3 regions of the Streptomyces hebeiensis genome follow, and region 1 is predicted to be linked to each of the others. Evidence: predicted binding sites of a transcription regulator. Region 1 holds the regulator's gene; each other region holds the start of a gene.
What was found. Region 1 encodes HrcA, which represses chaperone genes, less so after heat shock. Its sites were predicted from a motif close to TTNGCACTCNGNNNNNCNGAGTGCNAA; they were not measured.
Positions count from the first base shown of each region.

Region 2: groES (co-chaperone GroES) is a predicted target of HrcA. The motif match lies at 4,533-4,559, and genes of this name have one in related genera.
Region 3: groL (chaperonin GroEL) is a predicted target of HrcA. The motif match lies at 1,188-1,214, and genes of this name have one in related genera.

Region 1 is NZ_CM129812.1:2,392,294-2,397,798, forward strand. It holds gene ACU6P3_RS10220 (nitronate monooxygenase) at 1-635, opposite strand, end outside; gene dnaJ (molecular chaperone DnaJ) at 965-2,104, opposite strand; gene hrcA (heat-inducible transcriptional repressor HrcA) at 2,105-3,121, opposite strand; gene ACU6P3_RS10235 (MBL fold metallo-hydrolase) at 3,440-4,183, shown strand; gene ACU6P3_RS10240 (DUF3097 domain-containing protein) at 4,222-5,049, shown strand; gene ACU6P3_RS10245 (Uma2 family endonuclease) at 5,027-5,505, opposite strand, start outside.
Region 2 is NZ_CM129812.1:4,783,452-4,788,956, reverse strand. It holds gene ACU6P3_RS20670 (WhiB family transcriptional regulator) at 1-59, shown strand, start outside; gene ACU6P3_RS20665 (LysR family transcriptional regulator) at 202-1,092, opposite strand; gene ACU6P3_RS20660 (SDR family NAD(P)-dependent oxidoreductase) at 1,284-2,066, shown strand; gene groL (chaperonin GroEL) at 2,282-3,907, opposite strand; gene groES (co-chaperone GroES) at 4,076-4,384, opposite strand; gene ACU6P3_RS20645 (polysaccharide deacetylase family protein) at 5,171-5,505, opposite strand, start outside.
Region 3 is NZ_CM129812.1:4,373,324-4,378,828, forward strand. It holds gene ACU6P3_RS18865 (ubiquitin-like small modifier protein 1) at 64-339, shown strand; gene ACU6P3_RS18870 (cold-shock protein) at 732-935, shown strand; gene groL (chaperonin GroEL) at 1,380-3,002, shown strand; gene ACU6P3_RS18880 (hypothetical protein) at 3,175-4,338, opposite strand; gene ACU6P3_RS18885 (lysyl oxidase family protein) at 4,494-5,505, opposite strand, start outside.

The sequences.
Region 1 (5,505 bases):
ATCAGCGGCACCTGCACGCTCTCCCTGACCAGCGGCACCAGCGAGAGCAGGCCGATCCCCGCGCCGTCGGCGTCCGGGTCGTCGCGGTGCGTGCCCTGGTGCCCGCCGGCCTCGATCCCCTGCACGCAGACGGCGTCGGCCCCGGACCACTGCGCGGTCTGGGCCTCCTCCGGGGTGGTCACCGTGACAATGGTGAACGTCCCCACCTCGGCGAAGGCGTCGAACACGGCCCGGGTCGGACACCCGAAGGTGAACGAGACGACCGGCACCGGATCGTCGAGCAGGATCGCCAGCTTGGCCTCGTAGGCGTCGTCCCGGCCGGCGTCGGGATTGCCCAGCGGGGTCTCGTACCAACTGGCCTCGTGAGCGAGCTGGTTGCTGTACACCTCGACGGCCGCGTGGTCGGCGTGGTGCGGCTGCGGCATGAACAGGTTGACGCCGAAGGGCCGGCCGGTGAGCCCCCGCAGCTGTTTGATCTCGTCGTGCATGCCGTCGGCGGTCTTGTAACCGGCGGCGAGGAAACCCAGCCCCCCGGCCCCGGACACGGCAGCGGCCAGCTGCGGACAGGAAGCGCCGCCCGCCATGGGGGCCTGCACGATCGGGTACCGGCAGAGATCGGTCAGTGCGGAGGACATGGGTGCATCGTGCCATGTCTTTTGCGACAGCTTCGAACCGGACTCGTATCAGGCTTGTGCCAAAGGTTTACGTGGTGTGCGGGGGCGTGGATCGGCGCCGGCCGGTCGGGACCGGGCAGCGGCACGGGGCGGGGCGGTGAGAGCGGGCGTACTGCCCTGCCGCACCCCCAGCCGCGCACCGCCCGGCCTGCCACCAGACCTACCGGCCGTCGAACGCGTCCTTCACACGCGAGAACAACCCCTGCCGCCCGGGCTGACAGTGCTCACCCGGGGGGCCACCCCCGGACCCCCCGGCCGCACACCCCGCCCGCACCGCCAGGCCACCAGACCTACCGGCCGTTGAACGCATCCTTCAAACGCGAGAACAACCCCTGCTGCCCAGGCTGGAACTGCCCCGTGGGCCGTTCCTCGCCGCGCAGCTTCGCCAGCTCCCGCAGCAGCCTCTCCTGCTCCGGGTCCAGCTTCGACGGCGTCATCACCTCGACGTGCACGATCAGGTCGCCCCGGCCGCCGCCCCGCAGATGGGTGATGCCGCGGCCGTGCAGCGGGATCGACTGGCCCGACTGCGTGCCCGGCCGGACGTCGATCTCCTCCACCCCGTCCAGCGTCTCCAGCGGGCACTTCGTGCCCAGCGCCGCCGCCGTCATCGGAATGGTCACCGTGCAGTGCAGATCGTCGCCGCGCCGCTGGAAGACCGGGTGCGACACCTCGTGGATCTCGACGTACAGGTCACCGGCGGGACCGCCGCCCGGGCCGACCTCGCCCTCGCCCGCGAGCTGGATGCGCGTGCCGTTGTCGACACCGGCCGGGATCTTGACCGTGAGCGTGCGGCGCGACCGGATCCGGCCGTCGCCCGCGCACTCCGGGCACGGCGTCGGCACGACCGTACCGAAGCCCTGGCACTGCGGGCACGGCCGCGAGGTCATGACCTGGCCCAGGAAGGACCGGGTGACCTGCGAGACCTCACCACGGCCGCGGCACATGTCACACGTCTGCGCCGAGGTGCCGGGCGCGGCCCCCTCGCCGGAGCAGGTGGTGCAGACCACGGCCGTGTCGACCTGGATGTCCTTGGTCGTACCGAAGGCCGCCTCGTTGAGGTCGATCTCCAGCCGGATCATCGCGTCCTGGCCGCGCCGGGTGCGCGAGCGCGGGCCGCGCTGGGACGCCGTACCGAAGAAGGCGTCCATGATGTCGGAGAAGTTGCCGAAGCCGCCGGCTCCGAAGCCGCCCGCGCCGCCCCCGCCACCGCTGCCGGAGAGCGGGTCGCCGCCGAGGTCGTAGACCTGCTTCTTCTGCGGGTCCGACAGGACCTCGTAGGCGGCGTTGATCTCCTTGAAGCGCTCCTGCGTCTTGGGATCGGGGTTGACGTCCGGGTGCAGCTCGCGGGCGAGCCGCCGGAACGCCTTCTTGATCTCGTCCTGGGACGCGTCGCGGCGTACGCCGAGTACGGCGTAGTAGTCCGTGGCCACTTACGACTCCGCCAGGATCTGTCCGACGTAACGTGCCACTGCGCGTACCGCTCCCATCGTTCCGGGGTAGTCCATGCGGGTCGGTCCGACCACGCCGAGTTTTGCGACTGCCTCGTCGCCCGAACCGTAGCCGACCGCGACGACGGACGTGGAGTTGAGGCCCTCATGGGCGTTCTCGTGCCCGATACGTACGGTCATGCCCGAGTCCTTGGCCTCGCCGAGCAGCTTGAGCAGGACGACATGTTCCTCCAGCGCCTCCAGCACCGGCCGGATGGTCAGCGGGAAGTCCTGCCCGAAGCGGGTGATGTTGGCGGTGCCGCCGATCATCAGCCGTTCCTCGGTCTCCTCGACCAGGGTCTCCAGCAGGGTCGCGAGCACCGTCGTGACCGTGCCCCGGTCCTCCGGCTCGAAGGATTCGGGCAGGTCCTGCACCAGCTGGGGGACGTCGGTGAAGCGGCGTCCGACCACCCGGCTGTTCAGCCGGGCCCGCAGGTCCGCGAGCGAGGTCTCCCCGAAGGGTCCGGGGCAGTCGATCATGCGCTGCTCGACCCGTCCGGTGTCCGTGATCAGCACCAGCATCAGCCGCGCGGGGGCCAGTGCCAGCAGCTCCACGTGGCGCACCGTCGAGCGGGTCAGCGAGGGGTACTGGACGACCGCGACCTGCCTGGTCAGCTGCGCGAGCAGCCGTACCGTACGGCCCACGACGTCGTCGAGGTCAACCGCGCCGTCCATGAAGTTCTGGATGGCCCGGCGCTCCGGCAGGGACAGGGGCTTGACCCCCGCCAGCTTGTCCACGAAGAGCCGGTAACCCTTGTCGGTCGGGATGCGCCCGGCACTGGTGTGGGGCTGGGCGATGAAGCCCTCGTCCTCCAGCACCGCCATGTCGTTGCGGACGGTGGCCGGCGAGACACCCAGGTTGTGCCGCTCCGTGAGCGCCTTGGAACCCACGGGTTCCTCGGTGCCCACATAGTCCTGGACGATGGCGCGCAGCACCTCGAGCCTGCGTTCGCTGAGCATGGCGCACACCTCCAGCTGTCGTCGCGTCCGGTCCCGGCCGCCCCGCTTCCGGGCGTCCGGCCGCCGGCCACCGGTGGTCATCGCTCACCGGGCCCGGCGCGAGGGTCCGACTGGCACTCGCTCCTTCAGAGTGCCAGAGATCCCCCGGCCAGTGTACGGCCGTGGGGTACAGCGCTGGCAAGGCGCCCGGCGACGCGGTCCCATGGCGGAGGGTGCGCAACACCGAGCCCTGTGGGTCGGGGGCGGTCAGTCGGGGTCTGTGGGTCGCGGAGCATGCCGTCCCGTGATCGGACCGGCCGTAGCCGATAGCGTCCTCGCATGAACGTCCCTTGGGAAGAGTGCGGCTGGGAACGGCTGACCCGGGCGGTCGGCCGCCGACGACTGCCGGGCTGGGACGCCACCACCGGACTGGTGGCCGGGAACGGGGCGGCCCTGCTGTACGACACGGGCTCGGCGCTCGGCGAGGGCGCCGAACTGCGGGCGCAGGCACAGCGGCTGATGGGCGGCAGACACGTGACACACATCGCACTGAGCCACCCGCACTTCGACCACGTACTGGGCACGGCGGCGTTCTCGGGGGCCGAGGTCTACGGGGCGGTGGGCGTCGCGGAACTGCTGGTACCGGCCGGGCGGGGACGGGCGGATCTGTACGAGGACGCGGTACGGGAGGGCCTGGACCCCGCGCGGGCCGCCGAGGCGGTGGACCTGCTGGTCCTGCCGCGCCACGCGGTGTCCGGAGAGCTGACGCTGGACCTGGGCGGCCGTCAGGTCCTGCTGGCGAACATCGGCCCCGGACACACCGCCCACGATCTCGCGCTCCTGGTACCGCCGGCGGGGCCGGACGAGCCGGAGGTGGTGTTCTGCGGCGACCTGGTGGAGGAGTCGGGCACCCCCCAGGCGGGCCGGGACGCGATCCCGTCCCACTGGCCGGCGGCCCTGGACCGGCTGCTGGAGCTGGGCGGCGAGGAGGCGGTGTACGTGCCGGGACACGGGTCGGTGGTGGACGCGGGGTTCGTACGGCGGCAACGGGACGAACTGGCGCGGAGATTCGGACTCGGGTGACGCACGGGAGTCACCACCGGCCGCTTATGGTCGTGCCCATGCGCAGCTACAGCCCCGATCTGACGCCCCCGTGGAAGAAGTCCGCCCCCGCACCGGAGGTGCCCGCCGAGCCCGATCTGGTGGTCGAGGAGGTGTCGACGGGCTTCTGCGGTGCGGTGATCCGCTGCGAGAAGACGGCCGAGGGGCCGACGGTCACCCTGGAGGACCGCTTCGGCAAGCACCGGGTCTTCCCTCTCGTGCCGCGCGGCTTCCTGCTGGAGGGCGAGGTCGTGACGCTGGTGCGGCCGGCGGCGGGCGCCGGCCCGGCCCGGCCGGCCCGTACGGCCTCCGGTTCCCTCGCCGTCCCGAACGCCCGGGCGCGCGTCGCACGCGCGGGCCGCATCTACGTGGAGGGCCGGCACGACGCGGAACTGGTCGAGAAGGTCTGGGGCGACGACCTGCGCGTCGAGGGCGTGGTCGTGGAGTACCTGGGCGGCGTGGACGACCTGCCGTCCCTCGTCGCAGACTTCGGCCCGGCCCCGGACGCACGGCTGGGCGTCCTGGTCGACCACCTGGTGCCGGGTACGAAGGAGTCCCGTATCGCGGCGGAGGTGACGGGCCCGGACGTCCTGGTGCTGGGGCACCCGTACATCGACGTGTGGGAGGCGGTGAAGCCGTCCTCCGTGGGCATCCGGGCGTGGCCGACGGTGCCGAAGGGGCAGGACTGGAAGACGGGGGTGTGCCGGGCGCTGGGCTGGCCCGAGAACACGGGAGCGGCCTGGCAGCACATCCTGTCGAAGGTCGGCTCCTACAAGGACCTGGAGCCGGCGCTGCTGGGAAGGGTCGAGGAGCTGATCGACTTCGTCACCGTCGGCGGCGCCGCCTGACCGCCGGAAGCGTCTCGAATTCCGAGGTGTCCAGCTTGATACCGAGCATGTCCAGGGGCACGGAATCGCCGAAGTTGGTGATCCTCTCCACCTGGTAGTCGGCGTTCTCCCCCTCACCGGCCGGCTCCGTGAGCAGCATGCAGAGCTGCTCCATCGGGTCGATGATCAAGTAGGCGGGCACCCGGCCCGCCGCGTACATCGAGCACTTCTCGCCGTAGTCCCGGTCGCCGCTGGTCCTGGAGACCACCTCCAGCACCAGAGTGACGGCCGGGGCGGGGATGAGCCGTCCGGGGCCCTCCGCCGCGCCCCGCTCCAGGACGACGAGATCCGGCTGTGGTTCGCTCTCCTCATTCGGGATGGCGATGTCCTGGGTCTGCAACCTGTCCCAGCGATCGTGCGGAATCTGGTCCTGCACCGACTGGACGATCCGGTTATGGACCCGGTCGGGCCCTGCCA
Region 2 (5,505 bases), 2.4 Mb from region 1:
CACGGGGACACGGCAACGGCGCGGCCGACACGGAAGGCCGCCCTCGCCCGCACGGATGACGCGTCGGCTGGCGACAGACCCAGAAGAAACGTTCCTGCACAGGTAGCCCACACCTCAGCGCCTACGCCTTTCCGTCCCGTGCCATTCCGGCCCCCGCCTCTTCGCCCGGTCCCCGACCGCCCGTCAGGCGTCGCGACACGCTCAGCGCTCGGCGGCGCGCTCCAGTTCGTCCAACGTGGCCGCGACGGCCGGGACCTGAGCCAGGTCGGGCAGGGTCAGCGCCACGATCTCCCGGCGGACCGCCGGTGCCACCCTCAGCGTACGGACGCCGTCGACCCGCGCCGAAGCCAGCGCCAACTCCGGCAGCACCGCCACCCCGAGCCCCGCCGCGACCAGGCCGATCACCGCCGGATAGTCGTCCGTCGCGAAGTCGATCCGGGGACTGAATCCCGCCGCCCCGCACGCTTCCACGAGCTGGGTGCGACAGCGCGGGCAGCCCGCGATCCACGCCTCCTCGGCCAGTTCTGCGATCGACACCGACTCCGCCCGCGCCAGCCGGTGATCCTCGGGGACGACACCGACGAGCCGGTCCGTCAGGAGGGGTCGCTCCACCAGGTCGCCCCACTCCTCACCGGGGCCGCCGTACCGGAACGCCAGCGCCACGTCGCAGTCGCCCGCGCGCAGCATCTCGGCCGAACTCGGCGGCTCCGCCTCGACGAGCGAGACGCGGGTGCCCGGATGGGCCGCGCGCAGGGCGGCCAGGGCGCTGGGGACCAGCGTGGAGCTGCCGCTGGGGAACGACACGAGCCGGACCCGGCCGGCCCGGAGCCCGGCGATGGCGGCGATCTCCTCCTCGGCGGCGGTGAGCCCGGCGAGGATGCCCGTCGCGTGCCGCACGAGCACCTCGCCCGCCTGCGTCAGCCGCATCTCGCGACCGGCGCGGACGATCAGCGGGGTGCCCGCGGCGGATTCGAGGGCCTTCATCTGCTGGCTGACGGCCGGTTGCGTGCAGCCCAGCTCGCGGGCCGCGGCCGAGAAGGAACCGGTGGCGGAGACGGCGCGCAGGACGCGGAGATGGCGGGGCTCGATCATTTCTCGATTATAAGGAATGCTTTGGGGTATCACCGAATAGGGGTGATCGACTTTGAGACAGTGGCGGAGGGGCTCCGCGGCTCGTCCGGCGGCTCGTCCGGCGGTGGCGTGGGGCGGTACGGGCCGGGCACCGGTGTCCGCCTGTCGCGCACCGACGGCGAGTCCACGGACACAGGCATTAACGTGCGCGTATGACGACTGCTTTGATTACGGGCTCGACGGCGGGGATCGGCGCCGCCTTCGCGCGGCGGCTGGCGGCCGACGGACACAACCTGGTGCTGGTGGCACGCGACACGGAGCGTCTGCGGGAACAGGCCACGGAACTGCACGACCGCCATGGGATCGAGGCGAAGGTGCTGACGGCCGACCTCGCCACGGACAGCGGTATCTCCTCGGTGGAGAAGCGCCTGTCGGACCGTAAGCAGCCGGTCGATCTGCTGGTCAACAACGCGGGGTTCGCCAACAAGGGCGCGTTCCTCGACGTCCCGGTCGCCGACGAGCTGACCATGCTGAAGGTGCACTGCGAGGCGGTGCTGCGGCTGACGTCGGCGGTGGTGCCGGGCATGCGGGCGCGCGGCCGGGGCGGTGTCGTCAACGTGGCGTCGGTGGCCGCGTTCGTGCCGCGCGGCACGTACGGCGCGTCCAAGGCGTGGGTCGTGCAGTTCACCCAGGGCGTGGCGCGGGACCTGGCCGGATCGGGCGTGCGGCTGATGGCGCTGTGTCCCGGTTTCGTACGGACCGAGTTCCACGAGCGGGCCGGTATGGGCACGGACAACATCCCTGGCTGGATGTGGCTGGACGCGGACAAGGTGGTGACGGCGGCACTGGCGGACCTGGCGCGCGGGCGGAACGTCTCCGTCCCGGACCCGCGTTACAAGGCGCTGATGGGAGCGGTGAAGCTGGCCCCGCGCGGGCTGCTGGGCGGTGTCACGACGAAGACGGGCCGGAAGTTCGGCCCCAGCAGGTCTCAGTAGGCCTATCGGACCGGAGGTGCCGGCAGACCCGGGGGCGCCTGTGGGGCCGACGGGGCCCGGTGGACCGATCGGGCGACACGCGGAAATCGTGCCGGGACGCGCCGGGGCCCGGCACCCCCGCGAGGGGGCACCGGGCCTCGGTCGGTGCGGTGGTGATGTCGCCGTGCGCGTCGGCCGGGGCGGCCGTCAGCGCGCGGGACGCCGCGCGGGGCGCGTCAGTGGCTGTGCCCGTGACCGCCGTGAGCCGCCTCGGGCTCCTCCTCCGCCGGCTTCTCGACGACCAGGGTCTCGGTCGTGAGCAGCAGCGACGCGATGGACGCGGCGTTCTCCAGCGCGGAGCGCGTGACCTTGACCGGGTCGATGACGCCGGCCTTCACCAGGTCGACGTACTCGCCGGTCGCGGCGTTGAAACCGCTGCCCTTGTCCTGCTCCGCCACCTTCGCGGTGATGACGTAGCCCTCCAGGCCCGCGTTCTCGGCGATCCAGCGCAGCGGCTCGACGACCGCGCGGCGGACGACCGCGACGCCGGTGGCCTCGTCGCCCTCCTTGCCCAGGTTGCCCTCGAGCACCTTGGCGGCGTGCACCAGGGCGGAGCCACCACCGGAGACGATGCCCTCCTCGACCGCGGCGCGGGTCGCGGAGATGGCGTCCTCCAGACGGTGCTTCTTCTCCTTGAGCTCCACCTCGGTGGCGGCGCCGACGCGGATCACGCACACGCCGCCGGCCAGCTTCGCGAGGCGCTCCTGGAGCTTCTCGCGGTCCCAGTCGGAGTCCGTGGTCTCGATTTCGGCCTTGATCTGGTTGACGCGGCCGGTGACGTCGGCCGCGTTGCCGCCGCCGTCGACGATGGTCGTGTCGTCCTTGGTGATGGTCACGCGGCGGGCGGAGCCCAGCACGTCCAGACCGGCCTGGTCGAGCTTGAGGCCGACCTCCTCGGCGATGACGGTCGCGCCCGTGAGGGTGGCGATGTCGCCGAGCATGGCCTTGCGACGGTCACCGAAGCCGGGGGCCTTCACCGCGACCGCGTTGAAGGTACCGCGGATCTTGTTGACGACGAGGGTGGAGAGCGCCTCGCCCTCGACGTCCTCGGCGATGATCAGCAGCGGCTTGGAGCCACCCGCCTGGATGACCTTCTCCAGCAGCGGCAGCAGGTCCTGGATGGAGGTGATCTTGCCCTGGTGGATCAGGATGTACGGGTCGTCGAGGACGGCCTCCATACGCTCCTGGTCGGTCACCATGTACGGGGACAGGTAGCCCTTGTCGAAGGCCATGCCCTCGGTGAAGTCCAGCTCCAGACCGAAGGTGTTGGACTCCTCGACGGTGATGACACCGTCCTTGCCGACCTTGTCCATCGCCTCGGCGATGAGCTCGCCGACCTGCTGGTCCTGCGCGGAGAGCGCGGCCACGGCGGCGATGTCGGACTTGTCGTCGATCGGGCGCGCGGTCGCGAGAAGGTCGTCGGACACGGCCTTGACCGCGGCGTCGATGCCCTTCTTCAGCGCGGCCGGGGAGGCACCCGCGGCGACGTTGCGCAGGCCCTCGCGGACCAGCGCCTGGGCCAGCACGGTGGCGGTGGTGGTGCCGTCGCCGGCGATGTCGTTGGTCTTGGTCGCCACCTCCTTCACCAGCTGGGCGCCCAGGTTCTCGTACGGGTCGTCGATCTCCACCTCACGGGCGATCGTGACGCCGTCGTTGGTGATGGTGGGGGCGCCGAACTTCTTGTCGATGACGACGTTGCGGCCCTTCGGGCCGATCGTCACCTTCACCGTGTCGGCAAGCTTGTTGACGCCGCGCTCAAGGGCGCGACGGGCGTCCTCGTCGAACTTCAGGATCTTCGCCATGGGAGCTTTCTCAGTCCTCTCGTTGCGAATCTCGGCCACCCCTGGCGACCGCTACCGCTCCTATGAGCTGCGCCCCCGTCCGCCCGGCTGTCGCAGGGGGGCCAGGGGCGCAGTTCACAAGCAAAAATTGGATCCGGAGCTGCTGGGGGCGTCCCCCAGCCGTCCGGCCTACTTCTCGATGATCGCGAGCACGTCGCGAGCCGAGAGGACGAGGTACTCCTCGCCGCTGTACTTCACCTCGGTGCCGCCGTACTTGCTGTACAGAACGACATCGCCGACGGAGACGTCGAGCGGGAGACGCTCGCCGTTCTCGAAGCGGCCCGGACCGACGGCCAGGACGACGCCCTCCTGGGGCTTCTCCTTGGCGGTGTCCGGGATAACCAGGCCAGAGGCCGTGGTCTGCTCGGCGTCGAGCGGCTGGACCACGATGCGGTCCTCAAGCGGCTTGATGGCAACCTTGGTGCTGGCGGTCGTCACGATCCGACCTCCCCCTTCGGAGATCTCACGGGGTCAATTGTCTGAGGGTGGCGACCAGGTCGATCCGTCGTCGCGGGTGCCGGACCTGCCCGTCGCTCGTTTTGGCACTCTCCACCGGGGAGTGCCAAGCCTGAGACTATGACCGCGATTAGCACTCGGTCAAGCGGAGTGCCAATGTGCGCCGGTGTGGCGGCGTGTGCGGCCCCTCCCCGGGCGTGTCGCGCCCGGCCCGTCGCCCTCGATACGTCGCGCCGGCGCCGGAATACGTCCCGCCGGAACGCGTCGCGCCCTGACAGGTCGCGTACGGCGCACCCGGCCTGTCGCCGTCATACCGCCCGGCGGACGGGCGGTCGTACGGGCGGGGGCAGTGCCGGGCCCGCGGGGACGACGAGGGCGGCACGTGCGGCATCCGCCCACGGGCGCCCGGACGGTCCCCCTCCCGCCGTGATGGCCGCCGCCGGACGGGCGGCCGTACGGGTGACCGCTCGTCGGCCCGGTCGCAGGCGGGCCGACGAGCGGCGCCCGGCGCGGTCGCCGGGCGGCCCGCCCCGGGCCGGTGAACGACCGGCAGCCGGACCGCGGACCGCTCGGCCGGCGGGCCGGGGAGCGCCGGCGCGCGGCCGGACGGCGCGGGCGCCGGAGCCGGCGCGGGGAGCGGGGCGTGCGGGCTCATCCGCTGCGCCGCCTTGCGCCCGAGCCGTTCGATCGGGTCCACCGACTGCGCGCAGCCGGCGGTCAGGAGCGCACCGGCTGCCAGCACCCCGGCCAGCAGCCGGTGCGCGGGGCTCATACGTAGTCCTCCAGCCGGCCCACGGCGTACCCCTTGTCCGTGATCACCTTCATCACGTGCCGGACCATGTCGGTCATGGATCCGTTCCACTCGTCGGACCCGCGGAAGTGCGTGAGGATGATGTCGCCCGGGTGCATGTCGCGGTCCCACTCGCGCCACTCCATGTGGTCGGGGAACGCCTCGGCCGCCCAGATCGGCGCCGCCTTGATGCCGCACGCCTTCGCGGCGCGCAGGGTGTCCACGTTGTAGTTGCCGAACGGCGGACGGAAGAGGACGGGCCTCTTCCCGTACTGCTTCTGCAGCACCTTCTGCTGACCGCAGATCTCGTACT
Region 3 (5,505 bases), 2.0 Mb from region 1:
CCTCCCGCCACCGCGTCCGGCTCGCCTCCCGCCGCCGCCCCTCCTCCTCACGAAAGGCTTCCCATGAGCGTCAACGTCCGTATCCCCACCATCCTCCGCACGTACACCGGCGGCCAGGCCGAGGTCTCCGCGCAGGGCGCGACCCTCGCCGATGTCATCCAGTCCCTGGAGAAGGACCACCCCGGCATCGCCGCGCGCGTCCTCGACGACCAGGGCAAGCTGCGCCGGTTCGTGAACGTGTACGTGAACGACGACGACGTCCGCTTCGAGCAGGGGCTCCAGACGGCCACGCCGGACGGCGCCGGCGTCTCGATCATCCCCGCGGTCGCCGGCGGCTGACGCCCCGTCTCCCGCCCGCGCGGGTTGCCGCACGTGCTCGGAGAATGCCCCTCTCCGCAAGAGAAGCGGAGGGGGGCATTCCCGATGGTTGAGCACGGTAGAGTGTGGGAACACCCCTCCGCCGGCCGGGTCGAACCCCCCTCGGACGCGATCGAGAACGCGACAACCTGAGGGGAAAACACGGGTGAACTTTGCGCGGGATGCGCGCTTTGCCCGGCCCGACTTGCCCCGGAACGCAGTGGATTCAGCACTATGCGTGTTCGGCCATCCCCAGATTTCTCGTCCGATTGACCTGTTGCAGAGGGCAGTTGGGCAGATACATTCAGCCGCGGTCGACGCGTTCCGGCGCGAAGTGTGGCCCCGTGCGAGGGCCGGTACTAGGGGAGTTGGGCATGGCTCAGGGCACCGTCAAGTGGTTCAACGCGGAGAAGGGATACGGCTTCATCGCGGTCGACGGTGGTGCGGATGTTTTCGTCCACTACAGCGCGATCCAGATGGATGGCTACCGCACCCTTGAAGAAGGTCAGCGAGTGGAGTTCGAGATCTCGCAGGGCCAGAAGGGTCCGCAGGCGGACATGGTCAAACTCGCCGTCTGATCCCGGCGCGATCGGCCACCGACGCACTCACTCCGAGGGGCCCGTATCCCAGAACTGGGATACGGGCCCCTCGCGTGCGTACGTGTGTGCGCGCGGAAGCGCGCACGTACGAGGCGGGGTGGGACGGGACGGGGTGGGGCGGCCCCCGCGCCCGGCGGGAACCGCCCTCGACACCCGCCCGGAGGGACGGGATCCGGGGGCGGGCGGTCGCCTTCGTGCTTGCACTCTCGGGGGTCGAGTGCTAATCATTGGTTAGCACTCTGCGAGTGAGAGTGACAACTTCAAAGGACCGGGCCGGTGAGGCCCGAGGGCCGGTGGGGCAATGAACCACCAGCTCTCCGGCCGTCCGTCGCGGGCGCCAGCGCGGTCCGGAGCAATCCTTCCCCAAGCTCTCAACTGCGTTCGAGCAGGGGAGACCCCATCCGTCCGGGAGGACCACTTCACATGGCCAAGATCATCGCGTTCGACGAGGAGGCACGGCGCGGTCTCGAGCGCGGGATGAACCAGCTCGCCGACGCCGTCAAGGTCACCCTTGGCCCCAAGGGCCGCAACGTCGTCCTTGAGAAGAAGTGGGGCGCCCCCACGATCACCAACGATGGTGTGTCCATCGCCAAGGAGATCGAGCTCGAAGACCCGTACGAGAAGATCGGCGCCGAGCTGGTCAAGGAAGTCGCCAAGAAGACGGACGACGTCGCCGGTGACGGTACGACCACCGCGACGGTCCTCGCCCAGGCGCTCGTCCGTGAGGGCCTGCGCAACGTGGCCGCCGGCGCCAACCCGATGGCCCTCAAGCGCGGCATCGAGAAGGCCGTCGAGGCCGTCTCCGGCGCCCTGCTCGAGCAGGCCAAGGACGTGGAGACCAAGGAGCAGATCGCTTCGACCGCCTCCATCTCCGCCGCCGACACCCAGATCGGCGAGCTGATCGCCGAGGCCATGGACAAGGTCGGCAAGGAAGGCGTCATCACGGTCGAGGAGTCCCAGACCTTCGGTCTGGAGCTGGAGCTCACCGAGGGCATGCGCTTCGACAAGGGCTACATCTCGGCGTACTTCGCCACCGACATGGAGCGTATGGAGGCGTCCCTGGACGACCCGTACATCCTGATCGTCAACTCCAAGGTCGGCAACGTGAAGGACCTCCTTCCGCTGCTGGAGAAGGTCATGCAGTCGGGCAAGCCGCTGCTGATCATCGCGGAGGACGTCGAGGGCGAGGCGCTGTCGACGCTGGTCGTCAACAAGATCCGCGGCACCTTCAAGTCCGTCGCCGTCAAGGCCCCGGGCTTCGGCGACCGCCGCAAGGCCATGCTGAACGACATCGCCATCCTCACCGGCGGCACGGTCATCTCCGAGGAGGTCGGCCTCAAGCTCGAGAACGCCGGCCTGGACCTGCTGGGCCGCGCCCGCAAGGTCGTCATCACCAAGGACGAGACCACCATCGTCGACGGTGCCGGTGACAGCGAGCAGGTCGCGGGCCGCGTCAACCAGATCCGCGCCGAGATCGAGAACAGCGACTCGGACTACGACCGCGAGAAGCTCCAGGAGCGCCTCGCGAAGCTGGCCGGCGGCGTGGCCGTCATCAAGGCCGGTGCCGCGACCGAGGTCGAGCTCAAGGAGCGCAAGCACCGCATCGAGGACGCGGTGCGCAACGCCAAGGCCGCCGTCGAGGAGGGCATCGTCGCCGGTGGTGGCGTGGCCCTGCTGCAGGCCGCCTCGGTCTTCGAGAAGCTGGAGCTGGAGGGCGACGAGGCCACCGGTGCCGCCGCCGTCAAGCTGGCCCTGGAGGCCCCGCTCAAGCAGATCGCCGTCAACGGTGGTCTCGAGGGCGGCGTCGTCGTGGAGAAGGTCCGCAACCTGACGGTCGGTCACGGCCTGAACGCCGCGACCGGCGAGTACGTCGACATGATCGCCGAGGGCATCATCGACCCCGCCAAGGTGACCCGTTCCGCGCTGCAGAACGCGGCCTCCATCGCCGCGCTGTTCCTCACCACCGAGGCCGTCATCGCCGACAAGCCGGAGAAGGCCGCCGCGGCCGCTCCGGGCGGCATGCCGGGCGGTGACATGGACTTCTGATCCGGAACCCGGCGGCAGGGGCGCGGCCCCGGCCGCCGGTCGGATCGACCGTCCTGAACCGAGGGCGGCACCCCTTCTCCCAGGGGTGCCGCCCTCGGCGTTCGTCGGGCGTCGGCCATGTGCCCGTCGGGTGTCCGCCAGGGCCCTGGCCGTGCGGCCCCGGGCCGTCGTGTCAGTCCGTGACGGTGGCCGTCCAGGTCAGGGGCCGGGCCTTCGGGTCGTCGCCGCTCAGCGTGAACGTCGCCGGGCGGTCGGTCCTGGCGAGGAGATGGACGGAGCACTGCGTGACCGTGGCCCCCGGCTTCACCATCTCGTCCGGCGTGGCGTCCGGGCACTCACCGACCCCCGGCCCGCCGATGTCGATCAGGACCAGCGGCCGCGACGGCTGCCCGGAGGCGCTGCGCAGCTCCAGGTCGTCCTGGAGGCCCGGGTACAGGTCGTACTCGCCGGTGTTGCGGTACTCGACGGTGACGTAGTAGGGAACGAGCTTCTTCTCGTCCTCGTCCAGGTCGAACCGGCTCAGGTCGGCGATGTCCCCGGCCCGCACGCTCTTGGGTGTGATCTTCACGGTGACCGGACGGTCGTCACTGTTCCGCCAGACGGAGTCGGCCGACGCCCCCGCGGCGAGCACCCCGCCCGCCGTGCCGCCCTTGCCGTCGCCCGCCTTCCAGACCAGGGGCGCGGCATCGTCGTCCGTGTACGAGACGGCCGTCGGCTCCTGGCCCTTCGGCAGCATGAAGACCTGGCAGGCCTCGGCCGTACGGCCCGCCGCCAGCGTGGCGGGGACGCCCTTGGCGCAACTCTCCGGCAACCCCGAACCGGTCGCCGGCGGGTTGGCCATCAGCATGAGCCGCTCACCGGGCCGGCCGTCCGCGCCGACCACCGCGAAGCCGCTCTCCGGATCGGGCCGGTCCAGCGCGCCCCGGCCGGTGTTGGTGACGGAGAAGGTCAGGTAGTAGGGGACCATCCCCTTCATGTCGTCGTCCAGCCGGACGTGGGCCAGGTCGGCGGCAGAACCGCGGGCGAGGCTCTTGGGCGCCAGCTCGATGGGCCGGGCCTTGTCGTCGCCGTCGGTCCAGGTGGCCGCCTGGGGGGAGGACGCGACGGCCACCGGCGTGGCGGGCGCGCCGGATCGCTTCCCCGCCTGCTCGCCGTCTCCGTCGCCGGAACTCGCGGACGTACCACCACCGCATCCGGTGGCGAGGACGGCGAGCGCGCCCACGCCGGCGGCGGCGAGTGCCCGGCTCGTACGCCTCGTACGCCTGGCAGCCGCCGTACGCGTCCTGCCGGTCCTGTGATTCTCGCCGTTCTGGCCGTTCTGCCTGTTCTCGCTCATGCGTCGTACGCGCATGTCGTGCCCCCGTTGAATCCGAATCAGTGGCCGTGACCGGCCCGGCCGTTCACCGGGCCGGCCCGACACACTAACCGGCGCTGATCACCGGGTCCCGGTCAGGGGACGTCGGTCAGGGAACGTCGGTCAGGGGACGTCGGTCAGGGGACGTCGATCAGGTCGTACGGAGCCGCCACCGCCTTGCGGGCGCCCGGCTTGCCACTGAGGGTGACCTTCCGCAGCGCCACGTTGTTGTCCACGCTCGTCTCGTGCAGCCGCTTCTCGGGGTTGGCGATGACCTGGATGTAGTACGTGCCGTTGGGCAGGTCGGTCACGTCGAACGACTGGCCGGGCAGGTACTGGGTGTAGGTGTCGCCGGAGCCCACGTCGAGCACCTCACGGACGGAGATCGAGCTCTTCACACCGCAGGCGGTGGACAGATCGGTGTTCTCCGGGTGCCAGTTGGCGTTCTTCACCGTGTAGTCGATCGCGTCCGTGTTGGCGAGGCAGAACGCCTCCTTGCCGCTGCGGACGATCTCCTTCTGGTCGGCGCTCAGCAGGCGGTAGCTGGCGAAGTCGGTGAAGTGCCAGTGCTCGTGGCCCGCGCGCGGGTCCCACTCCATCGTGCCGGAGGGGGAGTAGCCGACCTGCTTGCCGTCGGCGTCGTAGAAGTACTGGTAGGCGTCCATCAGGTCCTTGCCGGGACTGCGGAAGCCGTCCACGACGAGGGGCGCCGGGCCCGCGTTCCAGACGTTGGCGCTGAAGACCATGTAGTCCTTGCCCGGGGTGTCACCCTCCTCGCCGTCGGAGATCGCGATGTCGTACGCCGGGAGGGAGCGGAGGTCTGGCTTGGGAACGTCCGGCACGCGCGCCGGGCCGGTCGGGCGCTTGGGAGCGGCCTTGAGCGCGGGGGCGATGCGCGAGCCGTCCGTGTGGCCGGGGCCGTCGCCCAGGTGCAGTGACCTGGCGCTCCTGCCGTCGGCCAGCAGCGCGTTCGGCAGCGCGGGCGGGGCGGGGGCGTCGGCACCGCGGTCCGGGAGGTAGTGGTGGCCCGTGCCGTGGCCGCCGGTGCCGGTGCCGCCCTCGGCGCCCTTGGCGCCGGTCATGCCCGAGTGGTCCGTCATACCGGCGTGGTCCGCCATGGACGCGTGGTCGGCGGGCGCGGCGGCACCG